Regions from separate parts of the Pseudomonas sp. SP16.1 genome, predicted to be linked through region 1. Evidence: predicted binding sites of a transcription regulator. Region 1 holds the regulator's gene; each other region holds the start of a gene.

What was found. The regulator sigma-54, encoded in region 1, starts transcription at its own class of promoters, with help from an activator protein. The targets are predictions, from matches to a motif close to ANTGGCATNNANNTTGCTNT.
Region 2: the regulator sigma-54 is predicted to act here: its motif matches at 2,468-2,487, upstream of ACUTAF_RS13195 (flagellar hook-length control protein FliK).
Region 3: the regulator sigma-54 is predicted to act here: its motif matches at 2,916-2,935, upstream of glnK (P-II family nitrogen regulator).
Region 4: the regulator sigma-54 is predicted to act here: its motif matches at 2,035-2,054, upstream of ACUTAF_RS13325 (flagellar basal body rod protein FlgF).

Annotation. Positions count from the first base shown of each region.
Region 1 is NZ_JBQYFZ010000001.1:3,432,119-3,437,395, reverse strand. It holds gene ACUTAF_RS16445 (HPr family phosphocarrier protein) at 1-14, opposite strand, end outside; gene rapZ (RNase adapter RapZ) at 29-886, opposite strand; gene ptsN (PTS IIA-like nitrogen regulatory protein PtsN) at 889-1,353, opposite strand; gene hpf (ribosome hibernation-promoting factor, HPF/YfiA family) at 1,366-1,674, opposite strand; gene ACUTAF_RS16425 (RNA polymerase factor sigma-54) at 1,773-3,266, opposite strand; gene lptB (LPS export ABC transporter ATP-binding protein) at 3,403-4,128, opposite strand; gene lptA (lipopolysaccharide transport periplasmic protein LptA) at 4,128-4,673, opposite strand; gene lptC (LPS export ABC transporter periplasmic protein LptC) at 4,660-5,226, opposite strand; gene ACUTAF_RS16405 (KdsC family phosphatase) at 5,235-5,277, opposite strand, start outside.
Region 2 is NZ_JBQYFZ010000001.1:2,734,780-2,740,056, reverse strand. It holds gene ACUTAF_RS13210 (STAS domain-containing protein) at 14-319, shown strand; gene ACUTAF_RS13205 (SpoIIE family protein phosphatase) at 322-2,010, shown strand; gene ACUTAF_RS13200 (Hpt domain-containing protein) at 2,041-2,394, shown strand; gene ACUTAF_RS13195 (flagellar hook-length control protein FliK) at 2,523-3,749, shown strand; gene fliL (flagellar basal body-associated protein FliL) at 3,967-4,488, shown strand; gene fliM (flagellar motor switch protein FliM) at 4,501-5,277, shown strand, end outside.
Region 3 is NZ_JBQYFZ010000001.1:4,202,092-4,207,368, reverse strand. It holds gene ACUTAF_RS19875 (LysR substrate-binding domain-containing protein) at 1-850, shown strand, start outside; partial or broken gene ACUTAF_RS19870 (YifB family Mg chelatase-like AAA ATPase) at 903-2,395, opposite strand; gene ACUTAF_RS19865 (accessory factor UbiK family protein) at 2,462-2,722, opposite strand; gene glnK (P-II family nitrogen regulator) at 3,133-3,471, shown strand; gene ACUTAF_RS19855 (ammonium transporter) at 3,801-5,051, shown strand; gene ACUTAF_RS19850 (secondary thiamine-phosphate synthase enzyme YjbQ) at 5,149-5,277, shown strand, end outside.
Region 4 is NZ_JBQYFZ010000001.1:2,762,800-2,768,076, forward strand. It holds gene flgH (flagellar basal body L-ring protein FlgH) at 1-373, opposite strand, end outside; gene flgG (flagellar basal-body rod protein FlgG) at 415-1,200, opposite strand; gene ACUTAF_RS13325 (flagellar basal body rod protein FlgF) at 1,247-1,987, opposite strand; gene flgE (flagellar hook protein FlgE) at 2,198-3,520, opposite strand; gene flgD (flagellar hook assembly protein FlgD) at 3,557-4,222, opposite strand; gene flgC (flagellar basal body rod protein FlgC) at 4,244-4,687, opposite strand; gene flgB (flagellar basal body rod protein FlgB) at 4,699-5,106, opposite strand.

The DNA of each region.
Region 1 (5,277 bases):
TCACGGGCTGGCATCGCGGCAGAGTTCCTTAGCTGAGGTCGCGGTGGCGCACCTGGACGTTCTTCAGCGGCTTTTTCAGCGCCTCGCTGAGGCGATTGGCCAGGTATACCGAGCGATGGTGGCCGCCGGTACAGCCGATGGCGATGGTGACATAGGCGCGGTTGCTGGCGGCGAAGCGCGGCAACCATTTATCCAGATAGGCGAGGATATCCTGATACATCTCCTCGACCTCCGGTTGCGCCGCCAGGTAATCGACCACTGGCTGCTCGAGGCCGGAGAAATCGCGCAGCTCCGGCTTCCAGTACGGGTTGGGCAGGCAGCGGGCGTCGAATACCAGATCGGCATCCACCGGCATGCCGCGCTTGAAGCCGAACGACTCGAAGAGGAAGGCCGTGCCCGGTTCAGGCTGATTGAGCAGGCGTAGCTTGAGGCTATCGCGCAGCTGATAAAGGTTGAGGTGGGTGGTGTCGATCTTCAGGTCGGCGAGATCGACGATGGGCGCCAGCACCTGGGTTTCGTCGGCGATGGCCTCGGCCAGCGAGCGGTGCTCGTCGGTCAGCGGGTGGCGCCGGCGGGTTTCCGAAAAGCGCTTGAGCAGCGTTTCGTCGTCGGCGTCGAGGTAGAGCACATCGCAGTGGATGTTGCGTTGGCGCACCTGCTCCAGCAGCTCGGGGAAGCGCCGCAGATGGCTCTGCAGGTTGCGCGCGTCGATGGATACCGCCACTTGCGGCAGCAGCATCTCGGTGTTGAGCAGGGCGCGTTCCGCCAAGTCTGGCAACAGACCGGCGGGCAGGTTGTCGATGCAGTAGAAACCGTTGTCCTCAAGCACATCGAGGGCGGTGCTCTTGCCCGAGCCGGAGCGGCCGCTGACGATGATCAGGCGCATGTTTATCGACCGTTCTGGATGTCCACGACCACCTGATAGAGATCTTCACCGACCGGGGCCTGGCGCAGGCGTTCGCGCACGTCCTGGCGATCGAGCATGCTGGCGATCTGGCGCAGCAGTTCGAGGTGGGCGTCGGTGGCCGCTTCCGGCACCAGCAGGACGAACAGCAGGTCGACCGGGGCGCCGTCGATGGCGTCGAAGTCCACCGCGCTGTCCAGGCGCAGCACCGCGCTGATCGGCGCGGTGCAGCCGGCCAGGCGGCAGTGGGGAATGGCGATGCCGTTGCCGAAACCGGTGGAGCCGAGTTTCTCGCGGGCGATGAGGCTTTCGAAGATGTCCTGCGCGTCGAGGTCGGGCAGATCGCGCGCCACCAGATTGGCGATCTGCTCGAGCACGCGCTTCTTGCTGCCACCCGGCACGTTCACCAGGGAACGGCCGGGGGTCAGGATGTTTTCAAGTCGGATCATGGATGGGGAATGTCAGCGGGCCGTGGCGCCTTGCAGGCGTTCGAGCTGCTTTTCCTTGTGCTTGATGAGTTGACGGTCGAGTTTGTCGGCCAACAGATCGATGGCGGCGTACATGTCCTGGTGTTCGGCGTTGGCGACGACCTCACCGCCGGCGACGTGCAGAGTGGCTTCGATCTTTTGCTTGAGCTTTTCGACCTCCATGGTCACCTGAACGTTGGTGATCTTGTCGAAGTGGCGTTCCAGTCGGCCCAGTTTCTCGCCGACATAGTCACGCAGGGCGTCGGTCACATCCAGCTGATGTCCACTGATGTTGACTTGCATACCGCTTTCTCCTTGTTGCCTTGTGTAAGAGACGGGTCTTGGGCGACCCGCCACCGGAACACTTTGGCCTGGAAGCCCCCGCTTCCAGCTGATCTGGGTCACATCAGTCGCTTGCGTTCGCTGGAGGGCGCTATGCCGAGGGATTCGCGGTATTTGGCGACCGTCCGACGGGCGACTTGGATGCCTTGTGCCTCCAGTAAACCAGCGATCTTGCTGTCGCTCAACGGCTTTTTCGCGTTTTCTGCGGCGACCAGTTTCTTGATGATGGCGCGGATCGCGGTGGACGAGCATTCGCCGCCTTCGGCGGTGCTGACGTGGCTGGAGAAGAAGTATTTCAGCTCGTAAATGCCGCGCGGGGTGTGCATGAATTTCTGCGTGGTGACCCGCGAGATGGTCGACTCGTGCATGCCCACCGCCTCGGCGATGTCATGCAGGACCAGCGGCTTCATCGCCTCGTCGCCATAGTCGAGGAAACCGCGCTGGTGCTCGACGATCTGCGTGGCGACCTTCATCAGCGTCTCGTTGCGGCTCTGCAGGCTCTTGATGAACCAGCGCGCCTCCTGCAACTGGTTGCGCATGAAGGTGTTGTCGGCACTGGAGTCGGCGCGTTTGACGAAGCCGGCATACTGCGGGTTGACCCGCAGGCGCGGCATGGCCTCCTGGTTCAGCTCCACCAGCCAGCGGTCGTTGTGCTTGCGTACGATGACGTCGGGCACTACGTATTCCGGCTCGCTGGATTCGATCTGCGAGCCGGGACGGGGATTGAGGCGCTGGATCAGTTCGATGACCTGCTTGAGCTCGTCTTCCTTGAGCTTCATGCGCCGCATCAGCTGGGCGTAGTCGCGGCTGCCGAGCAGCTCCAGGTAATCGCCGACCAGGCGCTGGGCCTCGCTCAGCCAGGGCGTGCTCGCCGGCAGCTGGCGCAGTTGCAGCAGCAGGCACTCGCGCAGATCGCGGGCGCCGATGCCGGCCGGCTCGAACTGCTGGATGCGGTGCAGCACCACTTCCACTTCGTCCAGTTCGATGTCCAGTTCGGGGTCGAAGGAGTCGGTGACTTCCTCGAGGGTTTCTTCCAGATAGCCGTCGTTATTGATGCAGTCGATCAGGGTGGCGGCGATCAGCCGGTCCTTGTCCGACATCGGCGCCAGGTTGAGTTGCCAGAGCAGGTGGCTCTGCAGGCTCTCACCGCTGGAGGTGCGGGTGGTGAAGTCCCACTCGTCGTCGTCATTGCTCGGCAGACTGCTGGCGCTGGTCTGGTAGACGTCTTCCCAGGCGGTGTCGACCGGCAGCTCGTTGGGGATGCGCTCGTTCCACTCGCCGTCTTCCAGGTTGTCGACCGTCGGAGCGCTTTCCTGGTAGCTGTCTTCCTTGCTCGGCGTCGGCGCGGCGCTCTCCGCGCCGTCGGCCATGGGATCGCTGTTGTCGAAGTCGTCGCCGTCTTCCTGGCGCTCGAGCATGGGGTTGGACTCCAGTGCCTCCTGGATTTCCTGTTGCAGGTCCAGGGTCGACAGTTGGAGGAGGCGGATAGCCTGTTGCAGCTGCGGCGTCATCGTCAGCTGCTGGCCCATCTTGAGGACTAGCGATGGTTTCATTGCAGACCTTAATTCACCGGCGGTTTACGCCTTCCACTACAGGGCGCCGCGGCGCCACCAGGAAGCAAATTATATGCCTGAATTTCTCGGCTTTGCCTAGGGGTTGCCATATTTCTGTAGTGAAATAGCGGGCGACCTACAGGCGGAATTCGTGGCCCAGGTAAACCTCTTTGACCGTCTGGTTGGCGAGAATGGTCTCGGCATCGCCCTCGGCGATCAGCTGCCCGTCGTTGACGATATAGGCGGTTTCGCAGATATCCAGGGTTTCGCGCACGTTGTGATCGGTGATCAGGATGCCGATGCCCTTGGTCTTGAGGTGGTGAATGATCTGCTTGATATCGCCCACCGAGATCGGGTCGACGCCGGCGAAGGGTTCGTCGAGCAGGATGAACTTGGGGTTGGTGGCCAGCGCGCGGGCGATTTCCACGCGGCGGCGTTCGCCGCCGGACAGGCTCATGCCGAGGCTGTCGGCGATATGGTGGATATGGAACTCCTGCAGCAGGTTCTCCAGCTCCGCCTGGCGGCCGGCGCGATCCAGGTTCTTGCGTGTCTCAAGGATGGCCATGATGTTGTCGGCCACCGACAGTTTGCGGAAGATCGAGGCCTCCTGCGGTAGGTAGCCGATGCCGGCGCGGGCGCGGCCGTGCATGGGCTGGTGGCTGACGTCGAGATCGTCGATGCGCACGCGGCCCTGGTCGGCGCGTACCAGGCCGACGATCATGTAGAAGCAGGTGGTCTTGCCGGCGCCGTTGGGGCCGAGCAGGCCGACGATCTGCCCGCTCTCGATGCTCAGGCTGACGTCGCGCACGACCTGGCGCCCCTTGTAGCTCTTCGCCAGGTGTTGGGCTTTGAGAATGGCCATTACTGCTCTGCCTGCTGATCCGCGGGTTTGTTCTTCGGCTGGATGACCATGTCGATGCGCGGGCGCGGCACGCTGACGTTGGTGCCGGTGGCGCGGCCGGCGTTGACGATCTGGCGCTGGGTGTCGTAGACGATCTTCTCGCCTTCGAAGGTGTTGCCTTCCTGGATCACCTTGGCCTGATCGATCAGCACGATGCGCTCGTTGCTGGAGAAGTACTGGATGGTCAGGCCGTAGGCCTTGACGATTTCCTTGTCCACCGCCGGCTTCTGCTCGTAATAGGCCGGTTTGCCCACCGAGGTGAACACGTCGATGTCGCCGCTGGCGGTCTGGGTGATGGTCACTGTGTCTCCAGTGATCTTCAGGGTGCCCTGGGTGATGATCACGTCACCGCGGTAGACCGCCACGCCCTGCTTGTCGTCCAGTTCGGCGCTATCGGCCTGGATGCGGATCGGCTGCTCGCGATCCGATGGCAGTGCCCAGGCAGCCGCGCTTCCCAATGCGGCGCCTAGGCTGAGAATCAGGGGGAGGGTGTTAACGAACCTCATGCTGGCCTCTTACGTTGGACTGCAGGAGCATCCTGCCGTCGTTCAAATACGCTTTCATTCCTTGTGCCGTGGTCACCCCGTTGGCCGCGACGATTCTAACGGCTTGCTGGGTCTGCGCATATTCCTTGTCGGGAATCACGGTCATGCGGCTGCTGGTGATGATGGTCGGGCGGCCCTTGGCGTCGGTGCGGGCGATGCGCACGTCGTCGATCAGTTCCACCTCGACGCCGCCGGGGGAGACCTCGGCACGCTGGCTGGTGACCTTCCACGGCAGGTCGCTGCCGCGGTACAGGTCCAGCTTCGGCTGGCTGACCAGGGTGACGTCGCTGGCCTTGACGTGCTCGAGCTTGTCCGCGCTCATGCGGTAGTGCAGCTTGCCGTCGTCCTGGAACTGCACGGTGCGCGCGCCGATGACATAGAAGTCGATGGCGTTGTCGCTGTCCGTCGATTGCGCCTGGCGGTCGCCGTTGGGGGCGATGTTCCAGTAGCCGAGCGCCGCGACAAGGACGGCGATCAGGGCGAAGATCAGGTAGTTGAGGGCTTTACGCGGCATGGGATGCTCTACAGGTAGGCGGTCTGGGCCGCATCCAGCGTGCCTTGGGCG
Region 2 (5,277 bases), 700 kb from region 1:
AAAGGAGCAGGACATGGCCATCACCTCGCAACCGTCGATCGACGGGCAAGAGCTGACCATCGCGATTCGAGGACGCTTCGACTTCGCTTCCCACCAGGAATTTCGTGACGCCTACGAGCGCGTCAACATCACTCCCAAGCGTTACGTGGTCGATCTGCAGGACACCAGCTACCTGGACAGCTCGGCGCTGGGCATGCTCCTGCTGCTGCGCGACCATGCCGGCGGCGATGCCGCGCAGATCCGCCTGCGCAACTGCAGCAGCGACGTGCGCAAGATCCTGGCGATCTCCAACTTCGAGCAGCTGTTCCAGATCAACTGACCATGGCCGAGCGCCTGTCGATTCTGATCGCCGAGGACAACGCGGCCGATCGCATGCTGCTGTCGACCATCGTCAGTCGCCAGGGCCACCGCGTGCTCACCGCCAGCAACGGCCTCGAGGCGGTCGCGCTGTTCGAGCAGGAGCGCCCGCAGTTGGTGCTGATGGATGCGCTGATGCCGGTGATGGACGGTTTCGAGGCGGCGCGCAGGATCAAGCAGCAGGCCGGCGAGGCGCTGGTGCCGATCATCTTTCTCACCTCGCTGACCGAGGGCGAGGCGCTGGTGCGTTGCCTGGAGGCCGGCGGCGACGATTTTCTCGCCAAGCCCTACAACCGGGTGATACTCGAGGCCAAGATCGGCGCCATGGACCGCCTGCGCCGCCTGCAGGCGACCGTCGTGCAGCAGCGCGACCTGATCGCCCGGCACAATGAACACCTGCTGCGCGAGCAGCGGGTGGCCAAGGCGGTGTTCGACAAGGTGGCGCATTCCGGTTGCCTGGGCGCGCCGAACATCCGTTATCTGCAATCGCCCTACGCGCTGTTCAACGGCGACCTGCTGCTCGCCGCCTACAAGCCTTCCGGCGGCATGCACGTGATGCTCGGCGACTTCACCGGCCATGGACTGCCGGCGGCCATCGGCGCCATGCCGCTGGCCGAGGTGTTCTACGGCATGACCGCCAAGGGCCATGCCCTGGCCGAGATCCTCCGCGAGATCAACGCCAAGCTCAAACGCATCCTGCCGGTGGGGGTGTTCTGCTGCGCCACGCTGCTCAATATCAGCAGCCACCGCGGCCTTCTCGAAGTGTGGAACGGCGGCCTGCCGGACGGCCATCTGCTGCACGGCGACGGCCGGCCGCGCCAGGCCCTGGTGTCGCGCCACCTGCCGCTGGGTATCCTCGAACCGGCGGCGTTCAGCGACCGCTGCGAGGTCTACCCGCTGGCCCCGGGCGATCGCATCTTCCTGCTCACCGACGGCGTGCTGGAGGCGCGCGACCAGCAGGGCCAGTTGTTCGGCGAGGCGCGTCTGCTGGCGCTGCTGGACGCCAATCGGCAGCCGCAGGCGCTGTTCGAGGAGATCCAGCAGGCGCTGCTGGAGTTCCGCGGCGAGGTGCAGGATGACGTCAGCATGCTCCAGGTCGGTCCCGCCGAGGACGCCGAGGGGCCGCGGCCCTTGGCCTTCGCCGACAGCGGGCAGAGCAGTCCGCTGGACTGGTCGGCCAGCTTCGAGTTTCGCGCGCAGAGCCTGCGCCACTTCAATCCGTTACCGTTCCTGTTGCAGCTGCTGCTCGAGGTGCAGGGCCTGCGCCCGCGTGGCGGCGAGCTTTACACCGTGCTGGCCGAACTCTATTCCAACGCCCTGGAACATGGGGTGATGGGCCTGGACTCGGCGCTCAAGCGCGATGCCCGCGGTTTTGCCGAGTATTACCGGCAGCGGCGCCTGCGCCTGGCGGCGCTGAGCGACGGCTATGTGCGTTTTCATCTGCGGTTGCTGCCGGAGGAGGGCGGCGGGCGGCTGGTCGTTCGGGTCGAGGACAGTGGTCCCGGCTTCGATCCCTCCGCCGTCGTCGCTGCGCTGGACGAGGCGCTGTGCGGCCGGGGCCTGGCCCTGGTGCGCCAGCTCAGCGATGCGTTCGGCTGCAGCGCCGACGGCCAGGGCGTCAGCGTGGAGTTTTGCTGGTCCGCTGGGGCATAATCCGAGCCTCGACGTTCAGGGAGTGACCCGGTGTCCGATATCCACCTCGATGATGCCGTCCTGGCAGCGCTGCAGGATGTCATGGAAGACGAATACCCGACTCTGCTCGATACCTTCGTGGCCGACTCCGAGGAGCGCCTGCGCCTGTTGCACCAGGCCGAGCGGGACGGCGATGCCCAGGCGTTGCGCCTGGCCGCGCACAGCTTCAAGGGCAGTTGCAGCAACATGGGCGCGGTGCTGCTGGCCGGCCTGTGCAAGCAGCTCGAGGACGCCGGCCGGCGCGAGATGCTGGAACTGGCGCCGGCGCTGATCGAACAGGTCGAGCGCGAGTTCGCCATCGTGCGCATCCTGTTCAAGTCCGAGCGCCAGCGCTATCGCGCCTGAGTACGGGTAGGCCGCTCCTGCCAGCGGCGCTGGCAGGGCACCGGTCACCCGCATGCGCAGACCTGTTGCGCGACTTGGCCCATCCTTTGCTCTAGTACCGTCAACGACCCATCAGACGGAGAGCGTCCATGTCCGCGATGCCCGATCTACGCCTGCAGGCCACGCCTGAGGTGAAGAGCAAAGCGAAGCAGCCGGCGAAAGCGCCGGAGCCCAGCAGGAACGAGGCTTCTGGCTTTGCCGAGGTCTATGCCAAGGAGCGCCAGAGCAAGTCCGCCGAACGTGCCGGCCCCTCGGCCAAGCCCGCCGAGGAGCGTCCGGTGTCAGCCACTGGCGAGCCGGCGGCAAGCGCCGAAACGGCCGGCGAGGCGTCGGACCTTGCCGCGGCCGGCAATTCCTTGCCGGCCGAAGGCCAGAGTGCAGAGCAAGAGCTCGATCCCCTGCTGGCCATGGCCCTGGGCGGTAGCCAGACGCCCGTGGAGGAGCTGTCCGCCACCGCTCCGGCCCTGGGCGCGGCCACGCCGGTGCTGGCCAGCGCCGATCCGTTCGTCGCCGCGGAGGATGCCGAACCGGTGCTCGAGCAGGAAGGGCTCGATCCGCTGGCGCTGCTGTCGCAAGCGCCCGAGGCGCAGGGCGAGGCCGAGCCGGAGGGGGCGAGCAGGAGCCTGCGCGTCGCCACCAGCTCGGATTTCGCTGCCGCCATGGCGGCGATGGGCAAGGGCGAGGAAAAATCCAAACCCGGTCCCGAGGCGAACCTGGAGCTTGCCCTGGAGGATCTGCCCAAGGACGCCCTCGAGAGCCTCAAGGACAGCGTGCAGCCCAGTCGTCCGGATCAGTTCGTCAGCAAGCTCAACGCCCTGACCCAGGCGCTCAACCAGCAGGCCGGTGCGCCCTCGCGTCTGCCGCTGGTGCCCGGACAGCCGGTGGCGATGCAGCAGGGTGGCTGGAGCGAGGCGGTGGTCGACCGGGTCATGTGGCTGTCCAGCCAGAACCTCAAATCGGCCGAGATCCAGCTCGATCCTGCCGAATTGGGGCGTCTGGAAGTGCGGGTGAACCTGTCGCAGGATCAGGCCCAGGTGACCTTCGCCAGCCCCAATGCCGGGGTGCGCGACGCGCTCGAAGGGCAGATGCAGCGCCTGCGCGAGCTGTTCGCCCAGCAGGGCATGAATCTGGCGGACGCTAACGTCTCCGATCAATCGCTCAGCCGTGGCTGGCAGGGGCAGGGGGAGGGCGCTCGGGGCGGCTCGCGCGGCGCCGATGGACCGGGCCTCGGCGAGGAGATGATCGGCGCGGTGCAGCAGGACCCGCGCGGCGAGCGCCTGAGCGCAGGGCGCGGGCTGATCGACTATTACGCCTGACGCCGCCGCCGAGACTGGTTCGTTACACCGGGATTCGCCCGGGTGGCCGGCAGGCCATCCGGGCGAGCGCATTTTGGGTGACAGCGCCGGCGCGTCGCTGTTAAATCCGCAGCCCAGAGGCAAAGGCCGGTTAGACAAGCTTGCTGATTTGCTGGCATAACACTTGCTCTCAACGCATTGATAGCGGAAAGAACTCCGACAGCGACGGATTATTGGCATGGCGAAGAAAGAGACGGCAAAGGCAGCGGCAGCTGGTGAGGGCGCGGCGCCCGGCAAGGGCAAGCTCAAGCTCATCATCCTGCTCGTGCTGGGCCTGCTGTTGGCCGTTGGCCTGTCCATCGGCGGCACCTGGTTCGTTCTGAGCAAGGGTGACCAGGCCGAGCCGGCCGAGGCCGCCAGCAGCGCGGCGCCGGTGCGTCAGGCGGCGCTCTACCAGGAGCTGATGCCGGCTTTCGTGGTCAATTTCAATTATCAGGGGCGCACCCGCTACCTGCAGCTGAGCATGGCGCTGATGAGCCGCGACGCCGCCGCCATGGACAAGCTGAAGGTGCACATGCCGGTGCTGCGCAATCGCCTGGTGATGCTGCTCGCCGGTCAGGATTTCGCCGCTCTGCGCACCCCCCTGGGCAAGGAGATGCTGTTGCAGCAGGCGCTGGCCAGCGTGCAGGAGCTGGCCCAGCAGGAAACCGGCGGCACCGTGGTCGAGCAGGTGCTGTTCACCAATTTCGTATTGCAGTAGCCGGGAGCGAACATGGCCGTGCAAGACCTGTTGTCCCAGGACGAGATCGACGCGCTGCTGCACGGCGTCGACGACGGCCTGGTCGATACCGAGGACTCCGCCGAACCGGGCAGCGTCAAGCAGTACGATCTGACCAGCCAGGACCGCATCGTCCGCGGACGCATGCCGACCCTGGAGATGATCAACGAGCGTTTCGCCCGCTACACCCGCATCAGCATGTTCAACCTGCTGCGTCGCTCGGCGGACGTGGCCGTCGGCGGCGTGCAGGTGATGAAGTTCGGCGAATACGTGCACTCGCTGTACGTGCCGACCAGCCTCAACCTGGTGAAGATGAAGCCGCTGCGCGGCACCGGGCTGTTCATCCTCGACGCCAAGCTGGTGTTCAAGCTGGTGGACAACTTCTTCGGCGGCGACGGTCGCCACGCCAAGATCGAGGGCCGCGAATTCACCCCCACCGAGCTGCGCGTGGTGCGCATGGTGCTCGACCAGGCCTTCGTCGACCTGCGCGAGGCCTGGCACGCGGTGATGGACATCAACTTCGAGTACGTCGGCTCGGAGGTCAATCCGGCGCTGGCCAATATCGTCAGCCCGAGTGAAGTGGTGGTGGTGTCCACCTTCCATATCGAGCTGGATGGCGGCGGCGGCGACCTGCATATCACCATGCCCTATTCGATGATCGAGCCGATCCGCGAGATGCTCGATGCCGGTTTCCAGTCCGACGTCGACGACCAGGACGAGCGCTGGATCAAGGCGCTGCGCGAGGACATCCTCGACGTCAGCGTGCCGCTG
Region 3 (5,277 bases), 770 kb from region 1:
CACCCGCGCCGCCGAGGAGCTGGCCATCACCCAGAGCGCGGTGAGCCGGCATATCCGTACCCTCGAGGAGCACTTCGCCTGCCGCCTGTTCGAGCGCCGCGGCCGCAGCCTGCAGCTGACCGACCCGGCGCGCGCCCTGCTGCCCGGCCTGAGCGACGGCTTCGATGCGCTGGAACGGGCCTGTGGCGCACTGCGCGCCGACGACGGCGTGCTGCGCCTGAAGGCGCCCTCGACCCTGACCATGCGCTGGCTGCTGGCGCGGCTGTCGCACTTTCGCCTGGCCTACCCGGACAGCGAGGTGCAGCTGACCAGCGCCTGGATGGACGTGGACAAGGTGGACTTCCGCCACGAGCCCTTCGACTGCGCGGTGCTGCTGTCCGACGGTCAGTTCCCGGAGGAGTGGGACAGCGTGCTGCTGTTCGAGGAATGGCTGATCCCGGTCTGCGCTACCGCGGATGCCGCCGATGGCCCCTGGCCGCTGGCGCGCCTGCAGGCGGCCGAACAACTGCACCCGACCCCGGACCGCCGCGACTGGCGGCGCTGGTTGCAGGCCACCGGCTTGAGCGAGCAGGTGCCGCTGAAGAGCGGCCAGCTGTTCGACATGCTGGAACAGGGCATAGTCGCGGCGGCGCGCGGCTATGGCGTTTCGATTGGCGATCTGCTGATGGTGGCCGAGGACGTGCAGGTCGGCCGCCTCGGCCTGCCCTGGCGGCAGGCGGTCTGCAGCGGCGACAGCTACTACCTGGTCTGGCCCAGGACGCACCGCGCCCAGGCACGCCTGCAAAGGCTGCGCGACTACCTGCTGGCCGAGGTGGCGGCGATGCGCCTGCCGGAGGTGGAGCGGTTGTAGGGCAAGGGGCTGGTACCGCGTTCCTTGGTGCGCACGGCCTAGTGGCAAGCGCTCATCCCATCCCAGGCCGATACTGCAGCGCCTCGGCCAGATGCGCGCGGGCAATCTGCTCCTCGTCCGCCAGGTCGGCCAGGGTGCGCGCCACCTTGAGCACCCGGTGCGCGGCGCGCAACGACAGGCCGAGGCGTTCGCAGGCGTTTTCCAGCCAGTGACGGTCGGCCTCGTTCAGCGCGCAGTGGCGACGCAGCCCGGGCAGGTCGAGGAAGGCGTTGGCCACGCCCTGACGCTGCAGCTGGCGCTGGCGGGCGCTCGCCACCTTGGCGGCGGCCTGCGCGGTGCTTTCGCCGTCCTGGGTCGGCACCTGCAGGGCGGTGCTTTCGCGCGCCACGGTCAGGTGCAGGTCGATGCGGTCGAGCAGCGGCCCGGACAGCTTGGCGCGGTAGCGCTGGATCTGCTCCGGGGTGCAGCGGCAGCGGTTGCTCGGATCGCCCAGGTAGCCGCAGGGGCAGGGGTTCATCGCCGCCACCAGCTGGAAGCGCGCGGGGAAACGCACCTTGTCGCGGGCCCGGGCGATGACGATATGACCGCTCTCCAATGGCTCGCGCAGCACTTCCAAGACCTTTCTGTCGAACTCGGGCAGCTCGTCCAGGAACAGCACGCCCTGATGCGCCAAAGTGATCTCGCCGGGCTGCGGGCGACTGCCGCCACCGACCAGCGCCGGCCCCGAAGCACTGTGATGGGGCGTCCTGAACGGTCGCTGCGGCCAGTGCTGCAGCGGCGCGTGACTTGCCACCGAGTGGATCGCCGCCACCTGCAGCGCCTCGTTCTCGTCCAGCGGCGGCAGCAGCCCGGGCAGGCGGCTGGCCAGCAGGGTCTTGCCGGTGCCTGGCGGGCCGCTAAGCAGCAGGTTGTGCGAGCCGGCGGCGGCCACCAGCAGGGCGCGCTTACCGCGAGCTGGCCCTGCACCTCGGCCAGGTCCGGATAGGGCAGGCTCTGCCGCAGCAGCCCCTGCGCCTCATAGGGCGCGATCGGCGCCGTGCCGTTGAAGTGCGCGGCGACCTGCAGCAAGTGATCGACGGCGATCACCGTCAGCCCCGAGGCCAGGCTGGCTTCCTCGGCATTGGCCGCCGGCACCAGCAATGTGCGTCCGGCGGCGCGGGCGGCCAGTGCGGCCGGCAGCACGCCCTGCACCGGGCGGACCTCGCCGGACAGCGCCAGTTCGCCGAGGCACTCGCAGTCCTGCAGGGCGGCGGCCGGCACCTGGCCGCTGGCGGCGAGAATGCCCAGGGCGATGGCCAGGTCGAAGCGTCCGCCGTCCTTGGGCAGGTCGGCGGGTGCCAGATTGAGGGTGATGCGACGGTTGGGGTAGTCGAAGGCGGCGTTGAGGATGGCGCTGCGCACGCGGTCCTTGCTTTCTCGGACCGCGGTTTCCGGCAGGCCGACCAGGGTCAGCGCCGGCAGGCCGCCGGCCAGGTGCGCCTCGACGGTGACGGCCGGGGCTTCGACGCCGACCTGGGCGCGGCTGTGGACGATGGCCAGGGACATGATCACTCCTTGATCGATCCCGCCGGCTTGGCGCTGGTTCGCTGAGGAACGAACAGGCGCTCTGGCTCAGTCGGCGGACGGGTTGAGCTTGGCTTCCAGCTCGGCAACCTTGGCTTCCAGCGCCTCCAGGCGGGCGCGGGTACGCGCCAGTACCACCATCTGGCTGTCAAACTCCTCGCGGCTGACCAGCTCCAGCTTGCTGAAACCGCTCTGCAGCAGGGCCTTGAACTGGGCTTCCAGTTCCGCGCGCGGCAGCGGGCTGTCGCCGCCGAACAGGCGCGAGGCGTGGCTACTGAGGGTGTCGAGCAGGGCTTTGGGCGGCAGCATGATCGGGTTCCGGATACAGACGGCCGGCAGTGTAGCACGGGGGCGATGGCGGGGCGTTTGCCGGCGTGTCGCACAATTTTTGAGCACTGCCAGGGCGCATGCCGCACCAAGTTTGTGCGGTGGCGCCTGGCGAAACACCGCCTCGGCGACCAGGAAATGGGCTAAGGCCTTGAAGCGCGGCGTTTTTAGGGGAACTGGCAAGCTTTCTGCTTAGGGCCTAGCGACGCATGCACCGATGCAGTACCGGTGCGTTAGACGGAGCGCAGGCGTGTTTCGTCGGGAGCGGTTGGTGCGCATCGGCCATTGCCGGGATGGGGCGGTCGGTGCATTACAAAAGCCAGACACTGCGCTTAGACTTGAGCCGGGTTCGCAATTCCTGGGGCAAGTCACCTTACACGGGAGAAAGTTTCATGAAGCTAGTCACTGCCATCATCAAGCCGTTCAAGCTGGACGACGTGCGCGAGTCGCTGTCGGAGATCGGCGTGCAGGGCATCACCGTCACCGAAGTCAAGGGCTTCGGTCGGCAGAAGGGCCACACCGAGCTGTATCGCGGCGCCGAGTACGTGGTCGATTTTCTGCCCAAGGTGAAGATCGACGTGGCCATCGCCGACGATCAGCTCGACCGCGTCATCGAGGCCATCACCAAGGCGGCCAACACCGGCAAGATCGGTGACGGCAAGATCTTCGTGGTCAACCTGGAACAGGCGATCCGTATCCGTACCGGCGAAACCGATACCGACGCGATCTAAGCCTCCGAACCCAACGCCCCAGGAGTAAACCCATGACTCTGCGAATTCTCGCAGGGCTAGGAGCCCTTTTGTCCCCGTTTTTCGGCGCTGCGCCGCGTTCGAGGACGAGTGCCGGGGTTGGCGAGCACCTCGCCACCCAGCTGTGCCTGACCCTTTCAGGTCTCGCGCTCCCCCTAGTGATGGGCATGCCTGGCCGCGTTGCCGCAGGGGCGGTATCAGCGATCCAGACCGAGCGTGGCAATTACCTGTAAAGCATGCGGAACGCGACCGGAGCCAACCCGGGCGTCTTAACCGAACAGCGCACTATAAGCGCCGGCAAGAGGTGAAAAATGGACAACACAGCATTGACTGCATTGCAGTACGGCTTCGATACCTTCTACTTTCTGATTTGCGGTGCCCTGGTGATGTGGATGGCGGCAGGTTTCGCCATGCTCGAATCCGGCCTGGTGCGCGCCAAGAACACCACCGAGATCCTCACCAAGAACATCGCCCTGTACGCCATCGCCAGCGTGATGTACCTGGTGATCGGTTACCACATCATGTACTCCAGCCCGGAAGGCGGCATCCTGCCGAGCCTGGGCTTTCTGATCGGCGACGAGAACAGCGTCGAGTCGGTGCTCGCCGGTGGCGACGATGCGCCCTACTACTCGTCCCGTTCGGATTTCTTCTTCCAGATCGTGTTCGCCGCGACCTGCATGTCGGTGGTCTCCGGCGCCGTGGCCGAGCGCATGAAGCTGTGGGCCTTCCTCGCCTTCGCCGTGGTCATGACCGGCTTCATCTACCCGGTTCAGGGCTTCTGGAAGTGGGGCTCGGGTTTCCTCAACGAAGCCGGCTTCCTCGACTTCGCCGGTTCCGGCGTGGTGCACATGGCCGGTGCCGCCGCCGCACTGGCTGGCGTGCTGCTGCTCGGTGCGCGTAAGGGCAAGTACGGCGCGGGCGGTCAGGTCAACGCCATTCCCGGCTGCAACCTGCCGCTGGCCACCCTCGGCACCTTCATCCTGTGGATGGGCTGGTTCGGTTTCAACGGTGGCTCGCAGCTGAAGATGAGCACCATCGAGGACGCCAACGCCGTGGCCCAGGTGTTCGTCAACACCAATATGGGCGCCGCCGGCGGCCTGATCGCGGCGATGATCGTGGCGCGCATCCTGTTCGGCAAGGCCGACCTGACCATGGCCCTGAACGGCGCCCTGGCCGGCCTGGTGGCTATCACCGCCGAGCCGCTGACCCCCAGCGCCCTGCAGGCGACCCTGATCGGCGGCGTCGGTGGCGTGCTGGTGGTGTTCTCCATCCTCGGCCTGGACAAGCTGAAGATCGACGACCCGGTCGGCGCCATCTCGGTGCACGGCGTGGTCGGCATCTGGGGCCTGCTGGCGGTGTGCCTGACCAACGGCGACGCCTCGCTGGGCGCCCAGCTGCTGGGTATCGGCTGCATCTTCGCCTGGGTCTTCGTCGCCAGCCTGATCGTCTGGAGCATCATCAAGGCGGTGATGGGCCTGCGCGTCAGCGAAGAGGAAGAGTACGAGGGCGTGGATCTCGCCGAATGCGGGATGGAGGCCTACCCGGAATTCACCAACAAGTGACGCTCCGGTAAATCGCAAAGGGCGCCTACGGGCGCCCTTTGTTTTTTCTGGCGGCGCGCTAGAATGCGCGCGCTGGAGCCATCGGGAGCAATCGAGGATGTGGCAGCAACGCGTCATCAGCCTGCGCCCGCGCAGCCGCGGTTTCCACCTGGTCACCGAGGAAGTGCTGGGCGCCTTGCCGGAACTGAAAGACCTGCGTATCGGTCTGTTGCACCTGTGGTTGCAG
Region 4 (5,277 bases), 670 kb from region 1:
ACTCGGTGTCCAGGGTCATGCGGCCACCGGTGAGCGGATTGGTTGCCGATACACCGCCGCCGAACAGGGCGCCCATGCTCATGTTGGCGCTGCTGTCCTTCTCCATATCGCTGTTGGCGTTCTTGCTGGCCTGGGTGCGCTCGTTGAGGGTGATGGTAATGATGTCGCCGACGCGGAAGGCCTTGCGGTCGTCGTACAGGCCATTCTCGAAGCCGGCCTGGTAGATCGAGCCGTTGTTCTGCGCCGCCGGCAGCGGCGTGCGCGGCAACACCGGGGCGTAATAGGGATCGTCCGGCTTGGCTGTCGGCGCCACGCAGCCGCTGCCGAGCAGCAGGCCGGCCAACAGGGGGAAACAGAATATTTGCCGGTTCATGACCACTACCTCGCGGCGTTCACAACGAAATCAAGAAAGGATCAGAGGTTCTGCGTCACGAAGGACAGCATCTGATCGGCGGTGGAAATCACCTTGGAGTTCATTTCGTAGGCGCGCTGGGTGGTGATCATGTTCACCAGCTCCTCCACCACGCTGACGTTGGAGTTCTCCAGGGTGTTCTGCAGGGTGGTGCCGAGGCCGTTGAGGCCCGGGTTGCCGACCTGCGGCGCTCCGCTGGAGCCGGTCTCCAGGAACAGGTTGTTGCCGATGGCCTCGAGGCCGGCCGGGTTGACGAAGTCGGCCAACTGGATGTTGCCGATGATCTGCGGCTGCGGATTGCCGGCGGTGGTTACCGACACGGTGCCGTCCTCGCCGACGGTGAAGGTGCGCACCTCGGCCGGCAGGACGATGGCCGGCTCCAGGGCGAAGCCGCTGGAGGTGACGATCTGCCCGTCGGAGTCGAGGTGGAAGCTGCCGTCGCGGGTGTAGGAAACGGTGCCGTCGGGCAGCAGCACCTGGAAGAAGCCGCGGCCGTTGACCGCCATGTCCAGCGGCTGCTCGGTGGTCTGCAGGCTGCCTGCGGTGAAGATCTTCTGCGTGCCGACCACGCGCACCCCGGTACCCAGCTGCAGCCCGGAGGGCAGCTCGCTGTCCTGGCTGGACTGGCCGCCCGGCTGACGACGGATCTGGTACAGCAGGTCCTCGAACTCGGCGCGGTCGCGCTTGAAGCCGGTGGTGGAGACGTTGGCCAGGTTGTTGGAAATGGTGGTCAGGTTCATGTCCTGGGCGGACAGACCGGTCTTGCTGACCCACAGTGCCGGAAGCATATCGAATCTCCTCGGGCGCCGGATTCATGGCGCCGCGTGCTGATAACTAGCTAATTTGCAAAACCCGCGCCATGGACGAGGCGTTGTCCTCGGCGGTACGCATCATCTTCACCTGCAACTCGAACTGGCGGGACAGCGAGAGGATCGCGGTCATCTCCTCGACGGCGTTGACGTTGCTCGACTCGAGAAAGCCCGACGTCACCTGCACCGTGGCATCGGCCGGCGCCTCGGCCTGGCCCCTGAGGCGGATCAGGCCATCACTGCCCTTCTCCAGCGATTTGGGGTCCGGATTGACCAGCTTGATGCGGTCGACCTCGGCCAGCACGTTGGGGTCCTCGCCGAGGGCGCGAATGCTGATGGTGCCGTCCTGGCCGATCTCCACCTTCTGCTCCGGCGGCACGGCGATCGGCCCGGCATTGCCCATCACCGGCAAACCGTTGCCGGTGCGCAGCACGCCGAGGGCATCGATGTTCAGGCTGGCAGTGCGCACATAGGCCTCGCTGCCATCGGCCGCCTGCACGGCGATCCAGCCCTTGCCGCCGACCGCCACGTCGAGGTCGCGCCCGGTTTCCTGCAGCGAGCCGGGGCGGAAATCGGTGGCCGGGCGCTCGCTCATGGCATACACGCGCGCCGGATAGCCGTCGCCGAACAGCGGCATGGAACGCGCCTGTTCGAAGTCGCGGCGAAAACCCGAGGTGGAGACGTTGGCCAGGTTGTTGGCGTGCGCACGCTGGGCCAGGGTGTTGTTGTGCGCGCCGGTCATGGAGACGTACAGCAGCTTGTCCATGGTGGTTCTCCGAGAGGGCCTGTCGCCCGTGGCTCTTTGCATGCCATGCAGCAAGTGCCGTGCCAAATCCGAATAAACACCCTAAGCAGCTGATTGTTAAGGACTTAATTTGAAATCATGACAGTCGGAAAGATGGCGGCGGCGAATGCTTGCCGGCGCCACAACGGCAAAGCGGCAAGACTGGCTTGCCGCTTTGCCGGACGAGACCTATCAACGCAGGTTGATGATGGTCTGGGTGACGGCGCTCTCGGTCTCGATGGTCTTGGCGTTGGCCTGGTAGTTGCGCTGGGCGACGATCAGGTTGACCAGCTGATCGGAAAGCTCGACGTTGGAGTCCTCCAGCGCGCCGGACTGGATCGCCCCCAGGGTGCCGGAACGCGGCGGGTTGCGCACCGGCTCGCCGGACTCGAAGGACTGCACCCACTGGGTCTTGCCCACCGGAGTCAGACCCTGCACGTTGGCGAAACTCGCCAGGATGATCTGTCCCTGCACCTTGGACTGACCGTTGGTGTAGCGCGCGAAGATCATCCCGGTGTCGTCGATCTCCAGGCCGGCCAGCTGGCCGGTGGTGTAGCCGTCCTGACTGACGCTGTTGACGGCGAAGGAGCTGGCGAACTGGGTAGAGCCGCGCAGGTCCACCGTGAACGGACTGGGAGTAGCGGCGCCGTTAGGCCCCCAGACCGGAGTGGCCCCCGAGGTGTCCAGCCCCGCCGGATCCCAGCCGGCGTAGCTGATGACGCCATTGTCCGAGCTGAAGCCCGCCGGCAAGGTGGCGGCATCCAGCGCGTCCGTATCGAGCTGACCCGCGGCACTGAACTCCAGCGGAATCACCGCCGGAACCGGCGGCTCCTGCGCCGCATCGCCCGGACTGCGCCCGTCGATCAGCACCTGCATATCCCAGCTGTTGGAGCCCGTCTTGACGAAGTACTGCGTCAGCACGTGGGAATTGCCCTGCGAGTCGTAGATGTTGGTCGAGGTCGAGGAGTTGTAGGTGGTCGGGTCGGTCGCATCGAACGGCGTGGTGACCGGCGCGCTGTTGGTCGAGTTGAGGTTGAACACCTGGGCCATGCTCGAAGTCGCCTGCGGCTCCTGACTGGCGGTCTGGATCTGCAGGTCACCGACCACGCCGGTCTGCAGATTGCCGCTGCCATCCACCGTGTAGCCCTGCAGGTTGTAGCCGAAGTTGTCGACCAAAAAACCTTCGCGGTCGGTGCCGAAGTAGCCGGCACGGGTATAGCTCAAGGCACCGTTGTTGCTGACCTGGAAGAAGCCGTTGCCATTGATCGCCAGGTCCAGGGCGTTCTGCGTGTAGTTGATGTTGCCCTGGTTGAACAGCTGCGACACGTTGCCGAGCAGCACGCCGCTGCCCTGCGGGTTGGACCCGGAACCCAGCACCGAGGCGGCATAGACGTCGGCGAACTCGGCGCGCGACATCTTGAAGCCGGCGGTGCCGGCGTTGGCAATGTTGTTGCCGGTGACATTGAGGTCGCTGGTCGCGGCGCGCAGACCACTGAGACCAATATTGAACGCCATGGAGGACTCCTTTGCCGGAACTGCCGGCGGCAATAGTTATTGGCCGATCACTTGTACTTGCGAAAGCGCGACGCTGCCGAGACCGGCGAGATTGAGCATGAGTTCGCTACCACCCAAGGTGACGCTGTCGACGTTGGCCGGCAGCAGGGTGTAGAGACCCTTGGTCTCGTTGTCATAGGTGGCTTGCGCCTCGAACTTGTAGGTACCCGGCGGCATCAGGTTGCCGCTGGCGTCCTTGCCGTCCCAGATGAAGCTGACGTTGCCGGCGGCCTGCTCGCCCAGGTTGATGCGCCTGACCACCGCGCCCGCGTTGTCGTAGACGTTGACGTAGACGTTGCTGCTGGTGACCGGCAATACCAGGCTGGCCTTGAAGCTCTCGCCGGTATCGACCACCGCCTTCTCGGTCGGCACTATCACCTTGCGCCCCACCAGGGACGACGCCTGCAGCGCCTGCGACGACTGATAGGACGACAGCATCGATTCCATGCTGGTGTTGAGCTTCTCGATGCCCTCCAGGCTGCTGAACTGCGCCAGCTGGGCAATGAACTCGCCATTGCCCTGGGGCTCCAGCGGATTCTGGTTGTTCAGCTGGGCCACCAGCAGGTTGAGGAACTCGTTCTTGCCGAGATCCTTGTTCTGCGTGTTGTCCTGCTTGATCTGGTACTGATCCAGTACCGAGCTGGTGCCGCTTACCGTAGTCATGCCTGGCTCCCTTTGAATGCCTTACTGACCCAGGGTCAGCACGCGCTGCAGCATCTGCTTGGCGGTGTTCATCATTTCCACGTTGGTCTGGAAGGCGCGGCTGGCGGAGATCATGTCGGCCATCTCCTCGACCACGTTGACGTTGGGGTAGTACACGTAGCCGCCGGCATCGGCCGCCGGATGGTCCGGCTCGTAGCGCGGCATCAGGCTGCTCTGGTCCTCGACCACGCCGAGCACCTGCACGCCGCGGCCGGCCTCGTCCTGCTCGGCGAACAACGAGCCGCGGTCGCCGCCCTGGGCCTGCTGGAACACGGTGGCGAACACCGGGTGACGGGCGCGGTAGGTCTGCTCGATGCTCGAGGACACCGTCTCGGCGTTGGCGATGTTGCTGGAGATGGTGTTCAGGCGCGTGCTCTGCGCGCTCATGCCGGTTCCGGCGATATTGAAGACACTGGCAAGGGACATGGTCGCGCTCCTTATTCGCCGCGCAGGGCGTTGGTCAGCCCTTTGAACTTGCTGTTGAGGAAGGTGAAGCTGGCCTGGAAATGCACCGAGTTCTCGGCGTAGTTCGACTGCTCGATCTGCAGATCGACGCTGTTCTGATCCAGCGAGGCGTGCAGCGGATTGCGGTAGGCCAGCTCGGCCTGTCCGCTGGCGATGCCCTCGGCGGCGATATGCCGGCCATCGGTGCGTGCCAGGGCGACGTTGCCGCGCTGCTGCTTGGCCGACTGCTCGGCCAGCACGCTGGCGAAGTCGAGGTCGCGCGCCTTGTAGTTCGGCGTATCGGCGTTGGCGATATTGTTGGCCAGCACCTCGGCGCGCTGGGCGCGAAAGCCGAGTGCCTGTTCGTGGATACCGAGTGCGCTTGCGAAGCTGATGCTCATGTTCTGCAACCTTTGCCGCGGGGGCAGTCTGGTCTTTGCCTGCCAGACACTCAGCAAAGGCTGTGCCAATATATTTTTTCCTTTATTTTCAATAATTTATAAATAAACAAGGCGCACGAGAGGCGGCAAGCGGCAAGCGTTTTCCGCTTTTCCCCGCAAGCGGCAACGCGA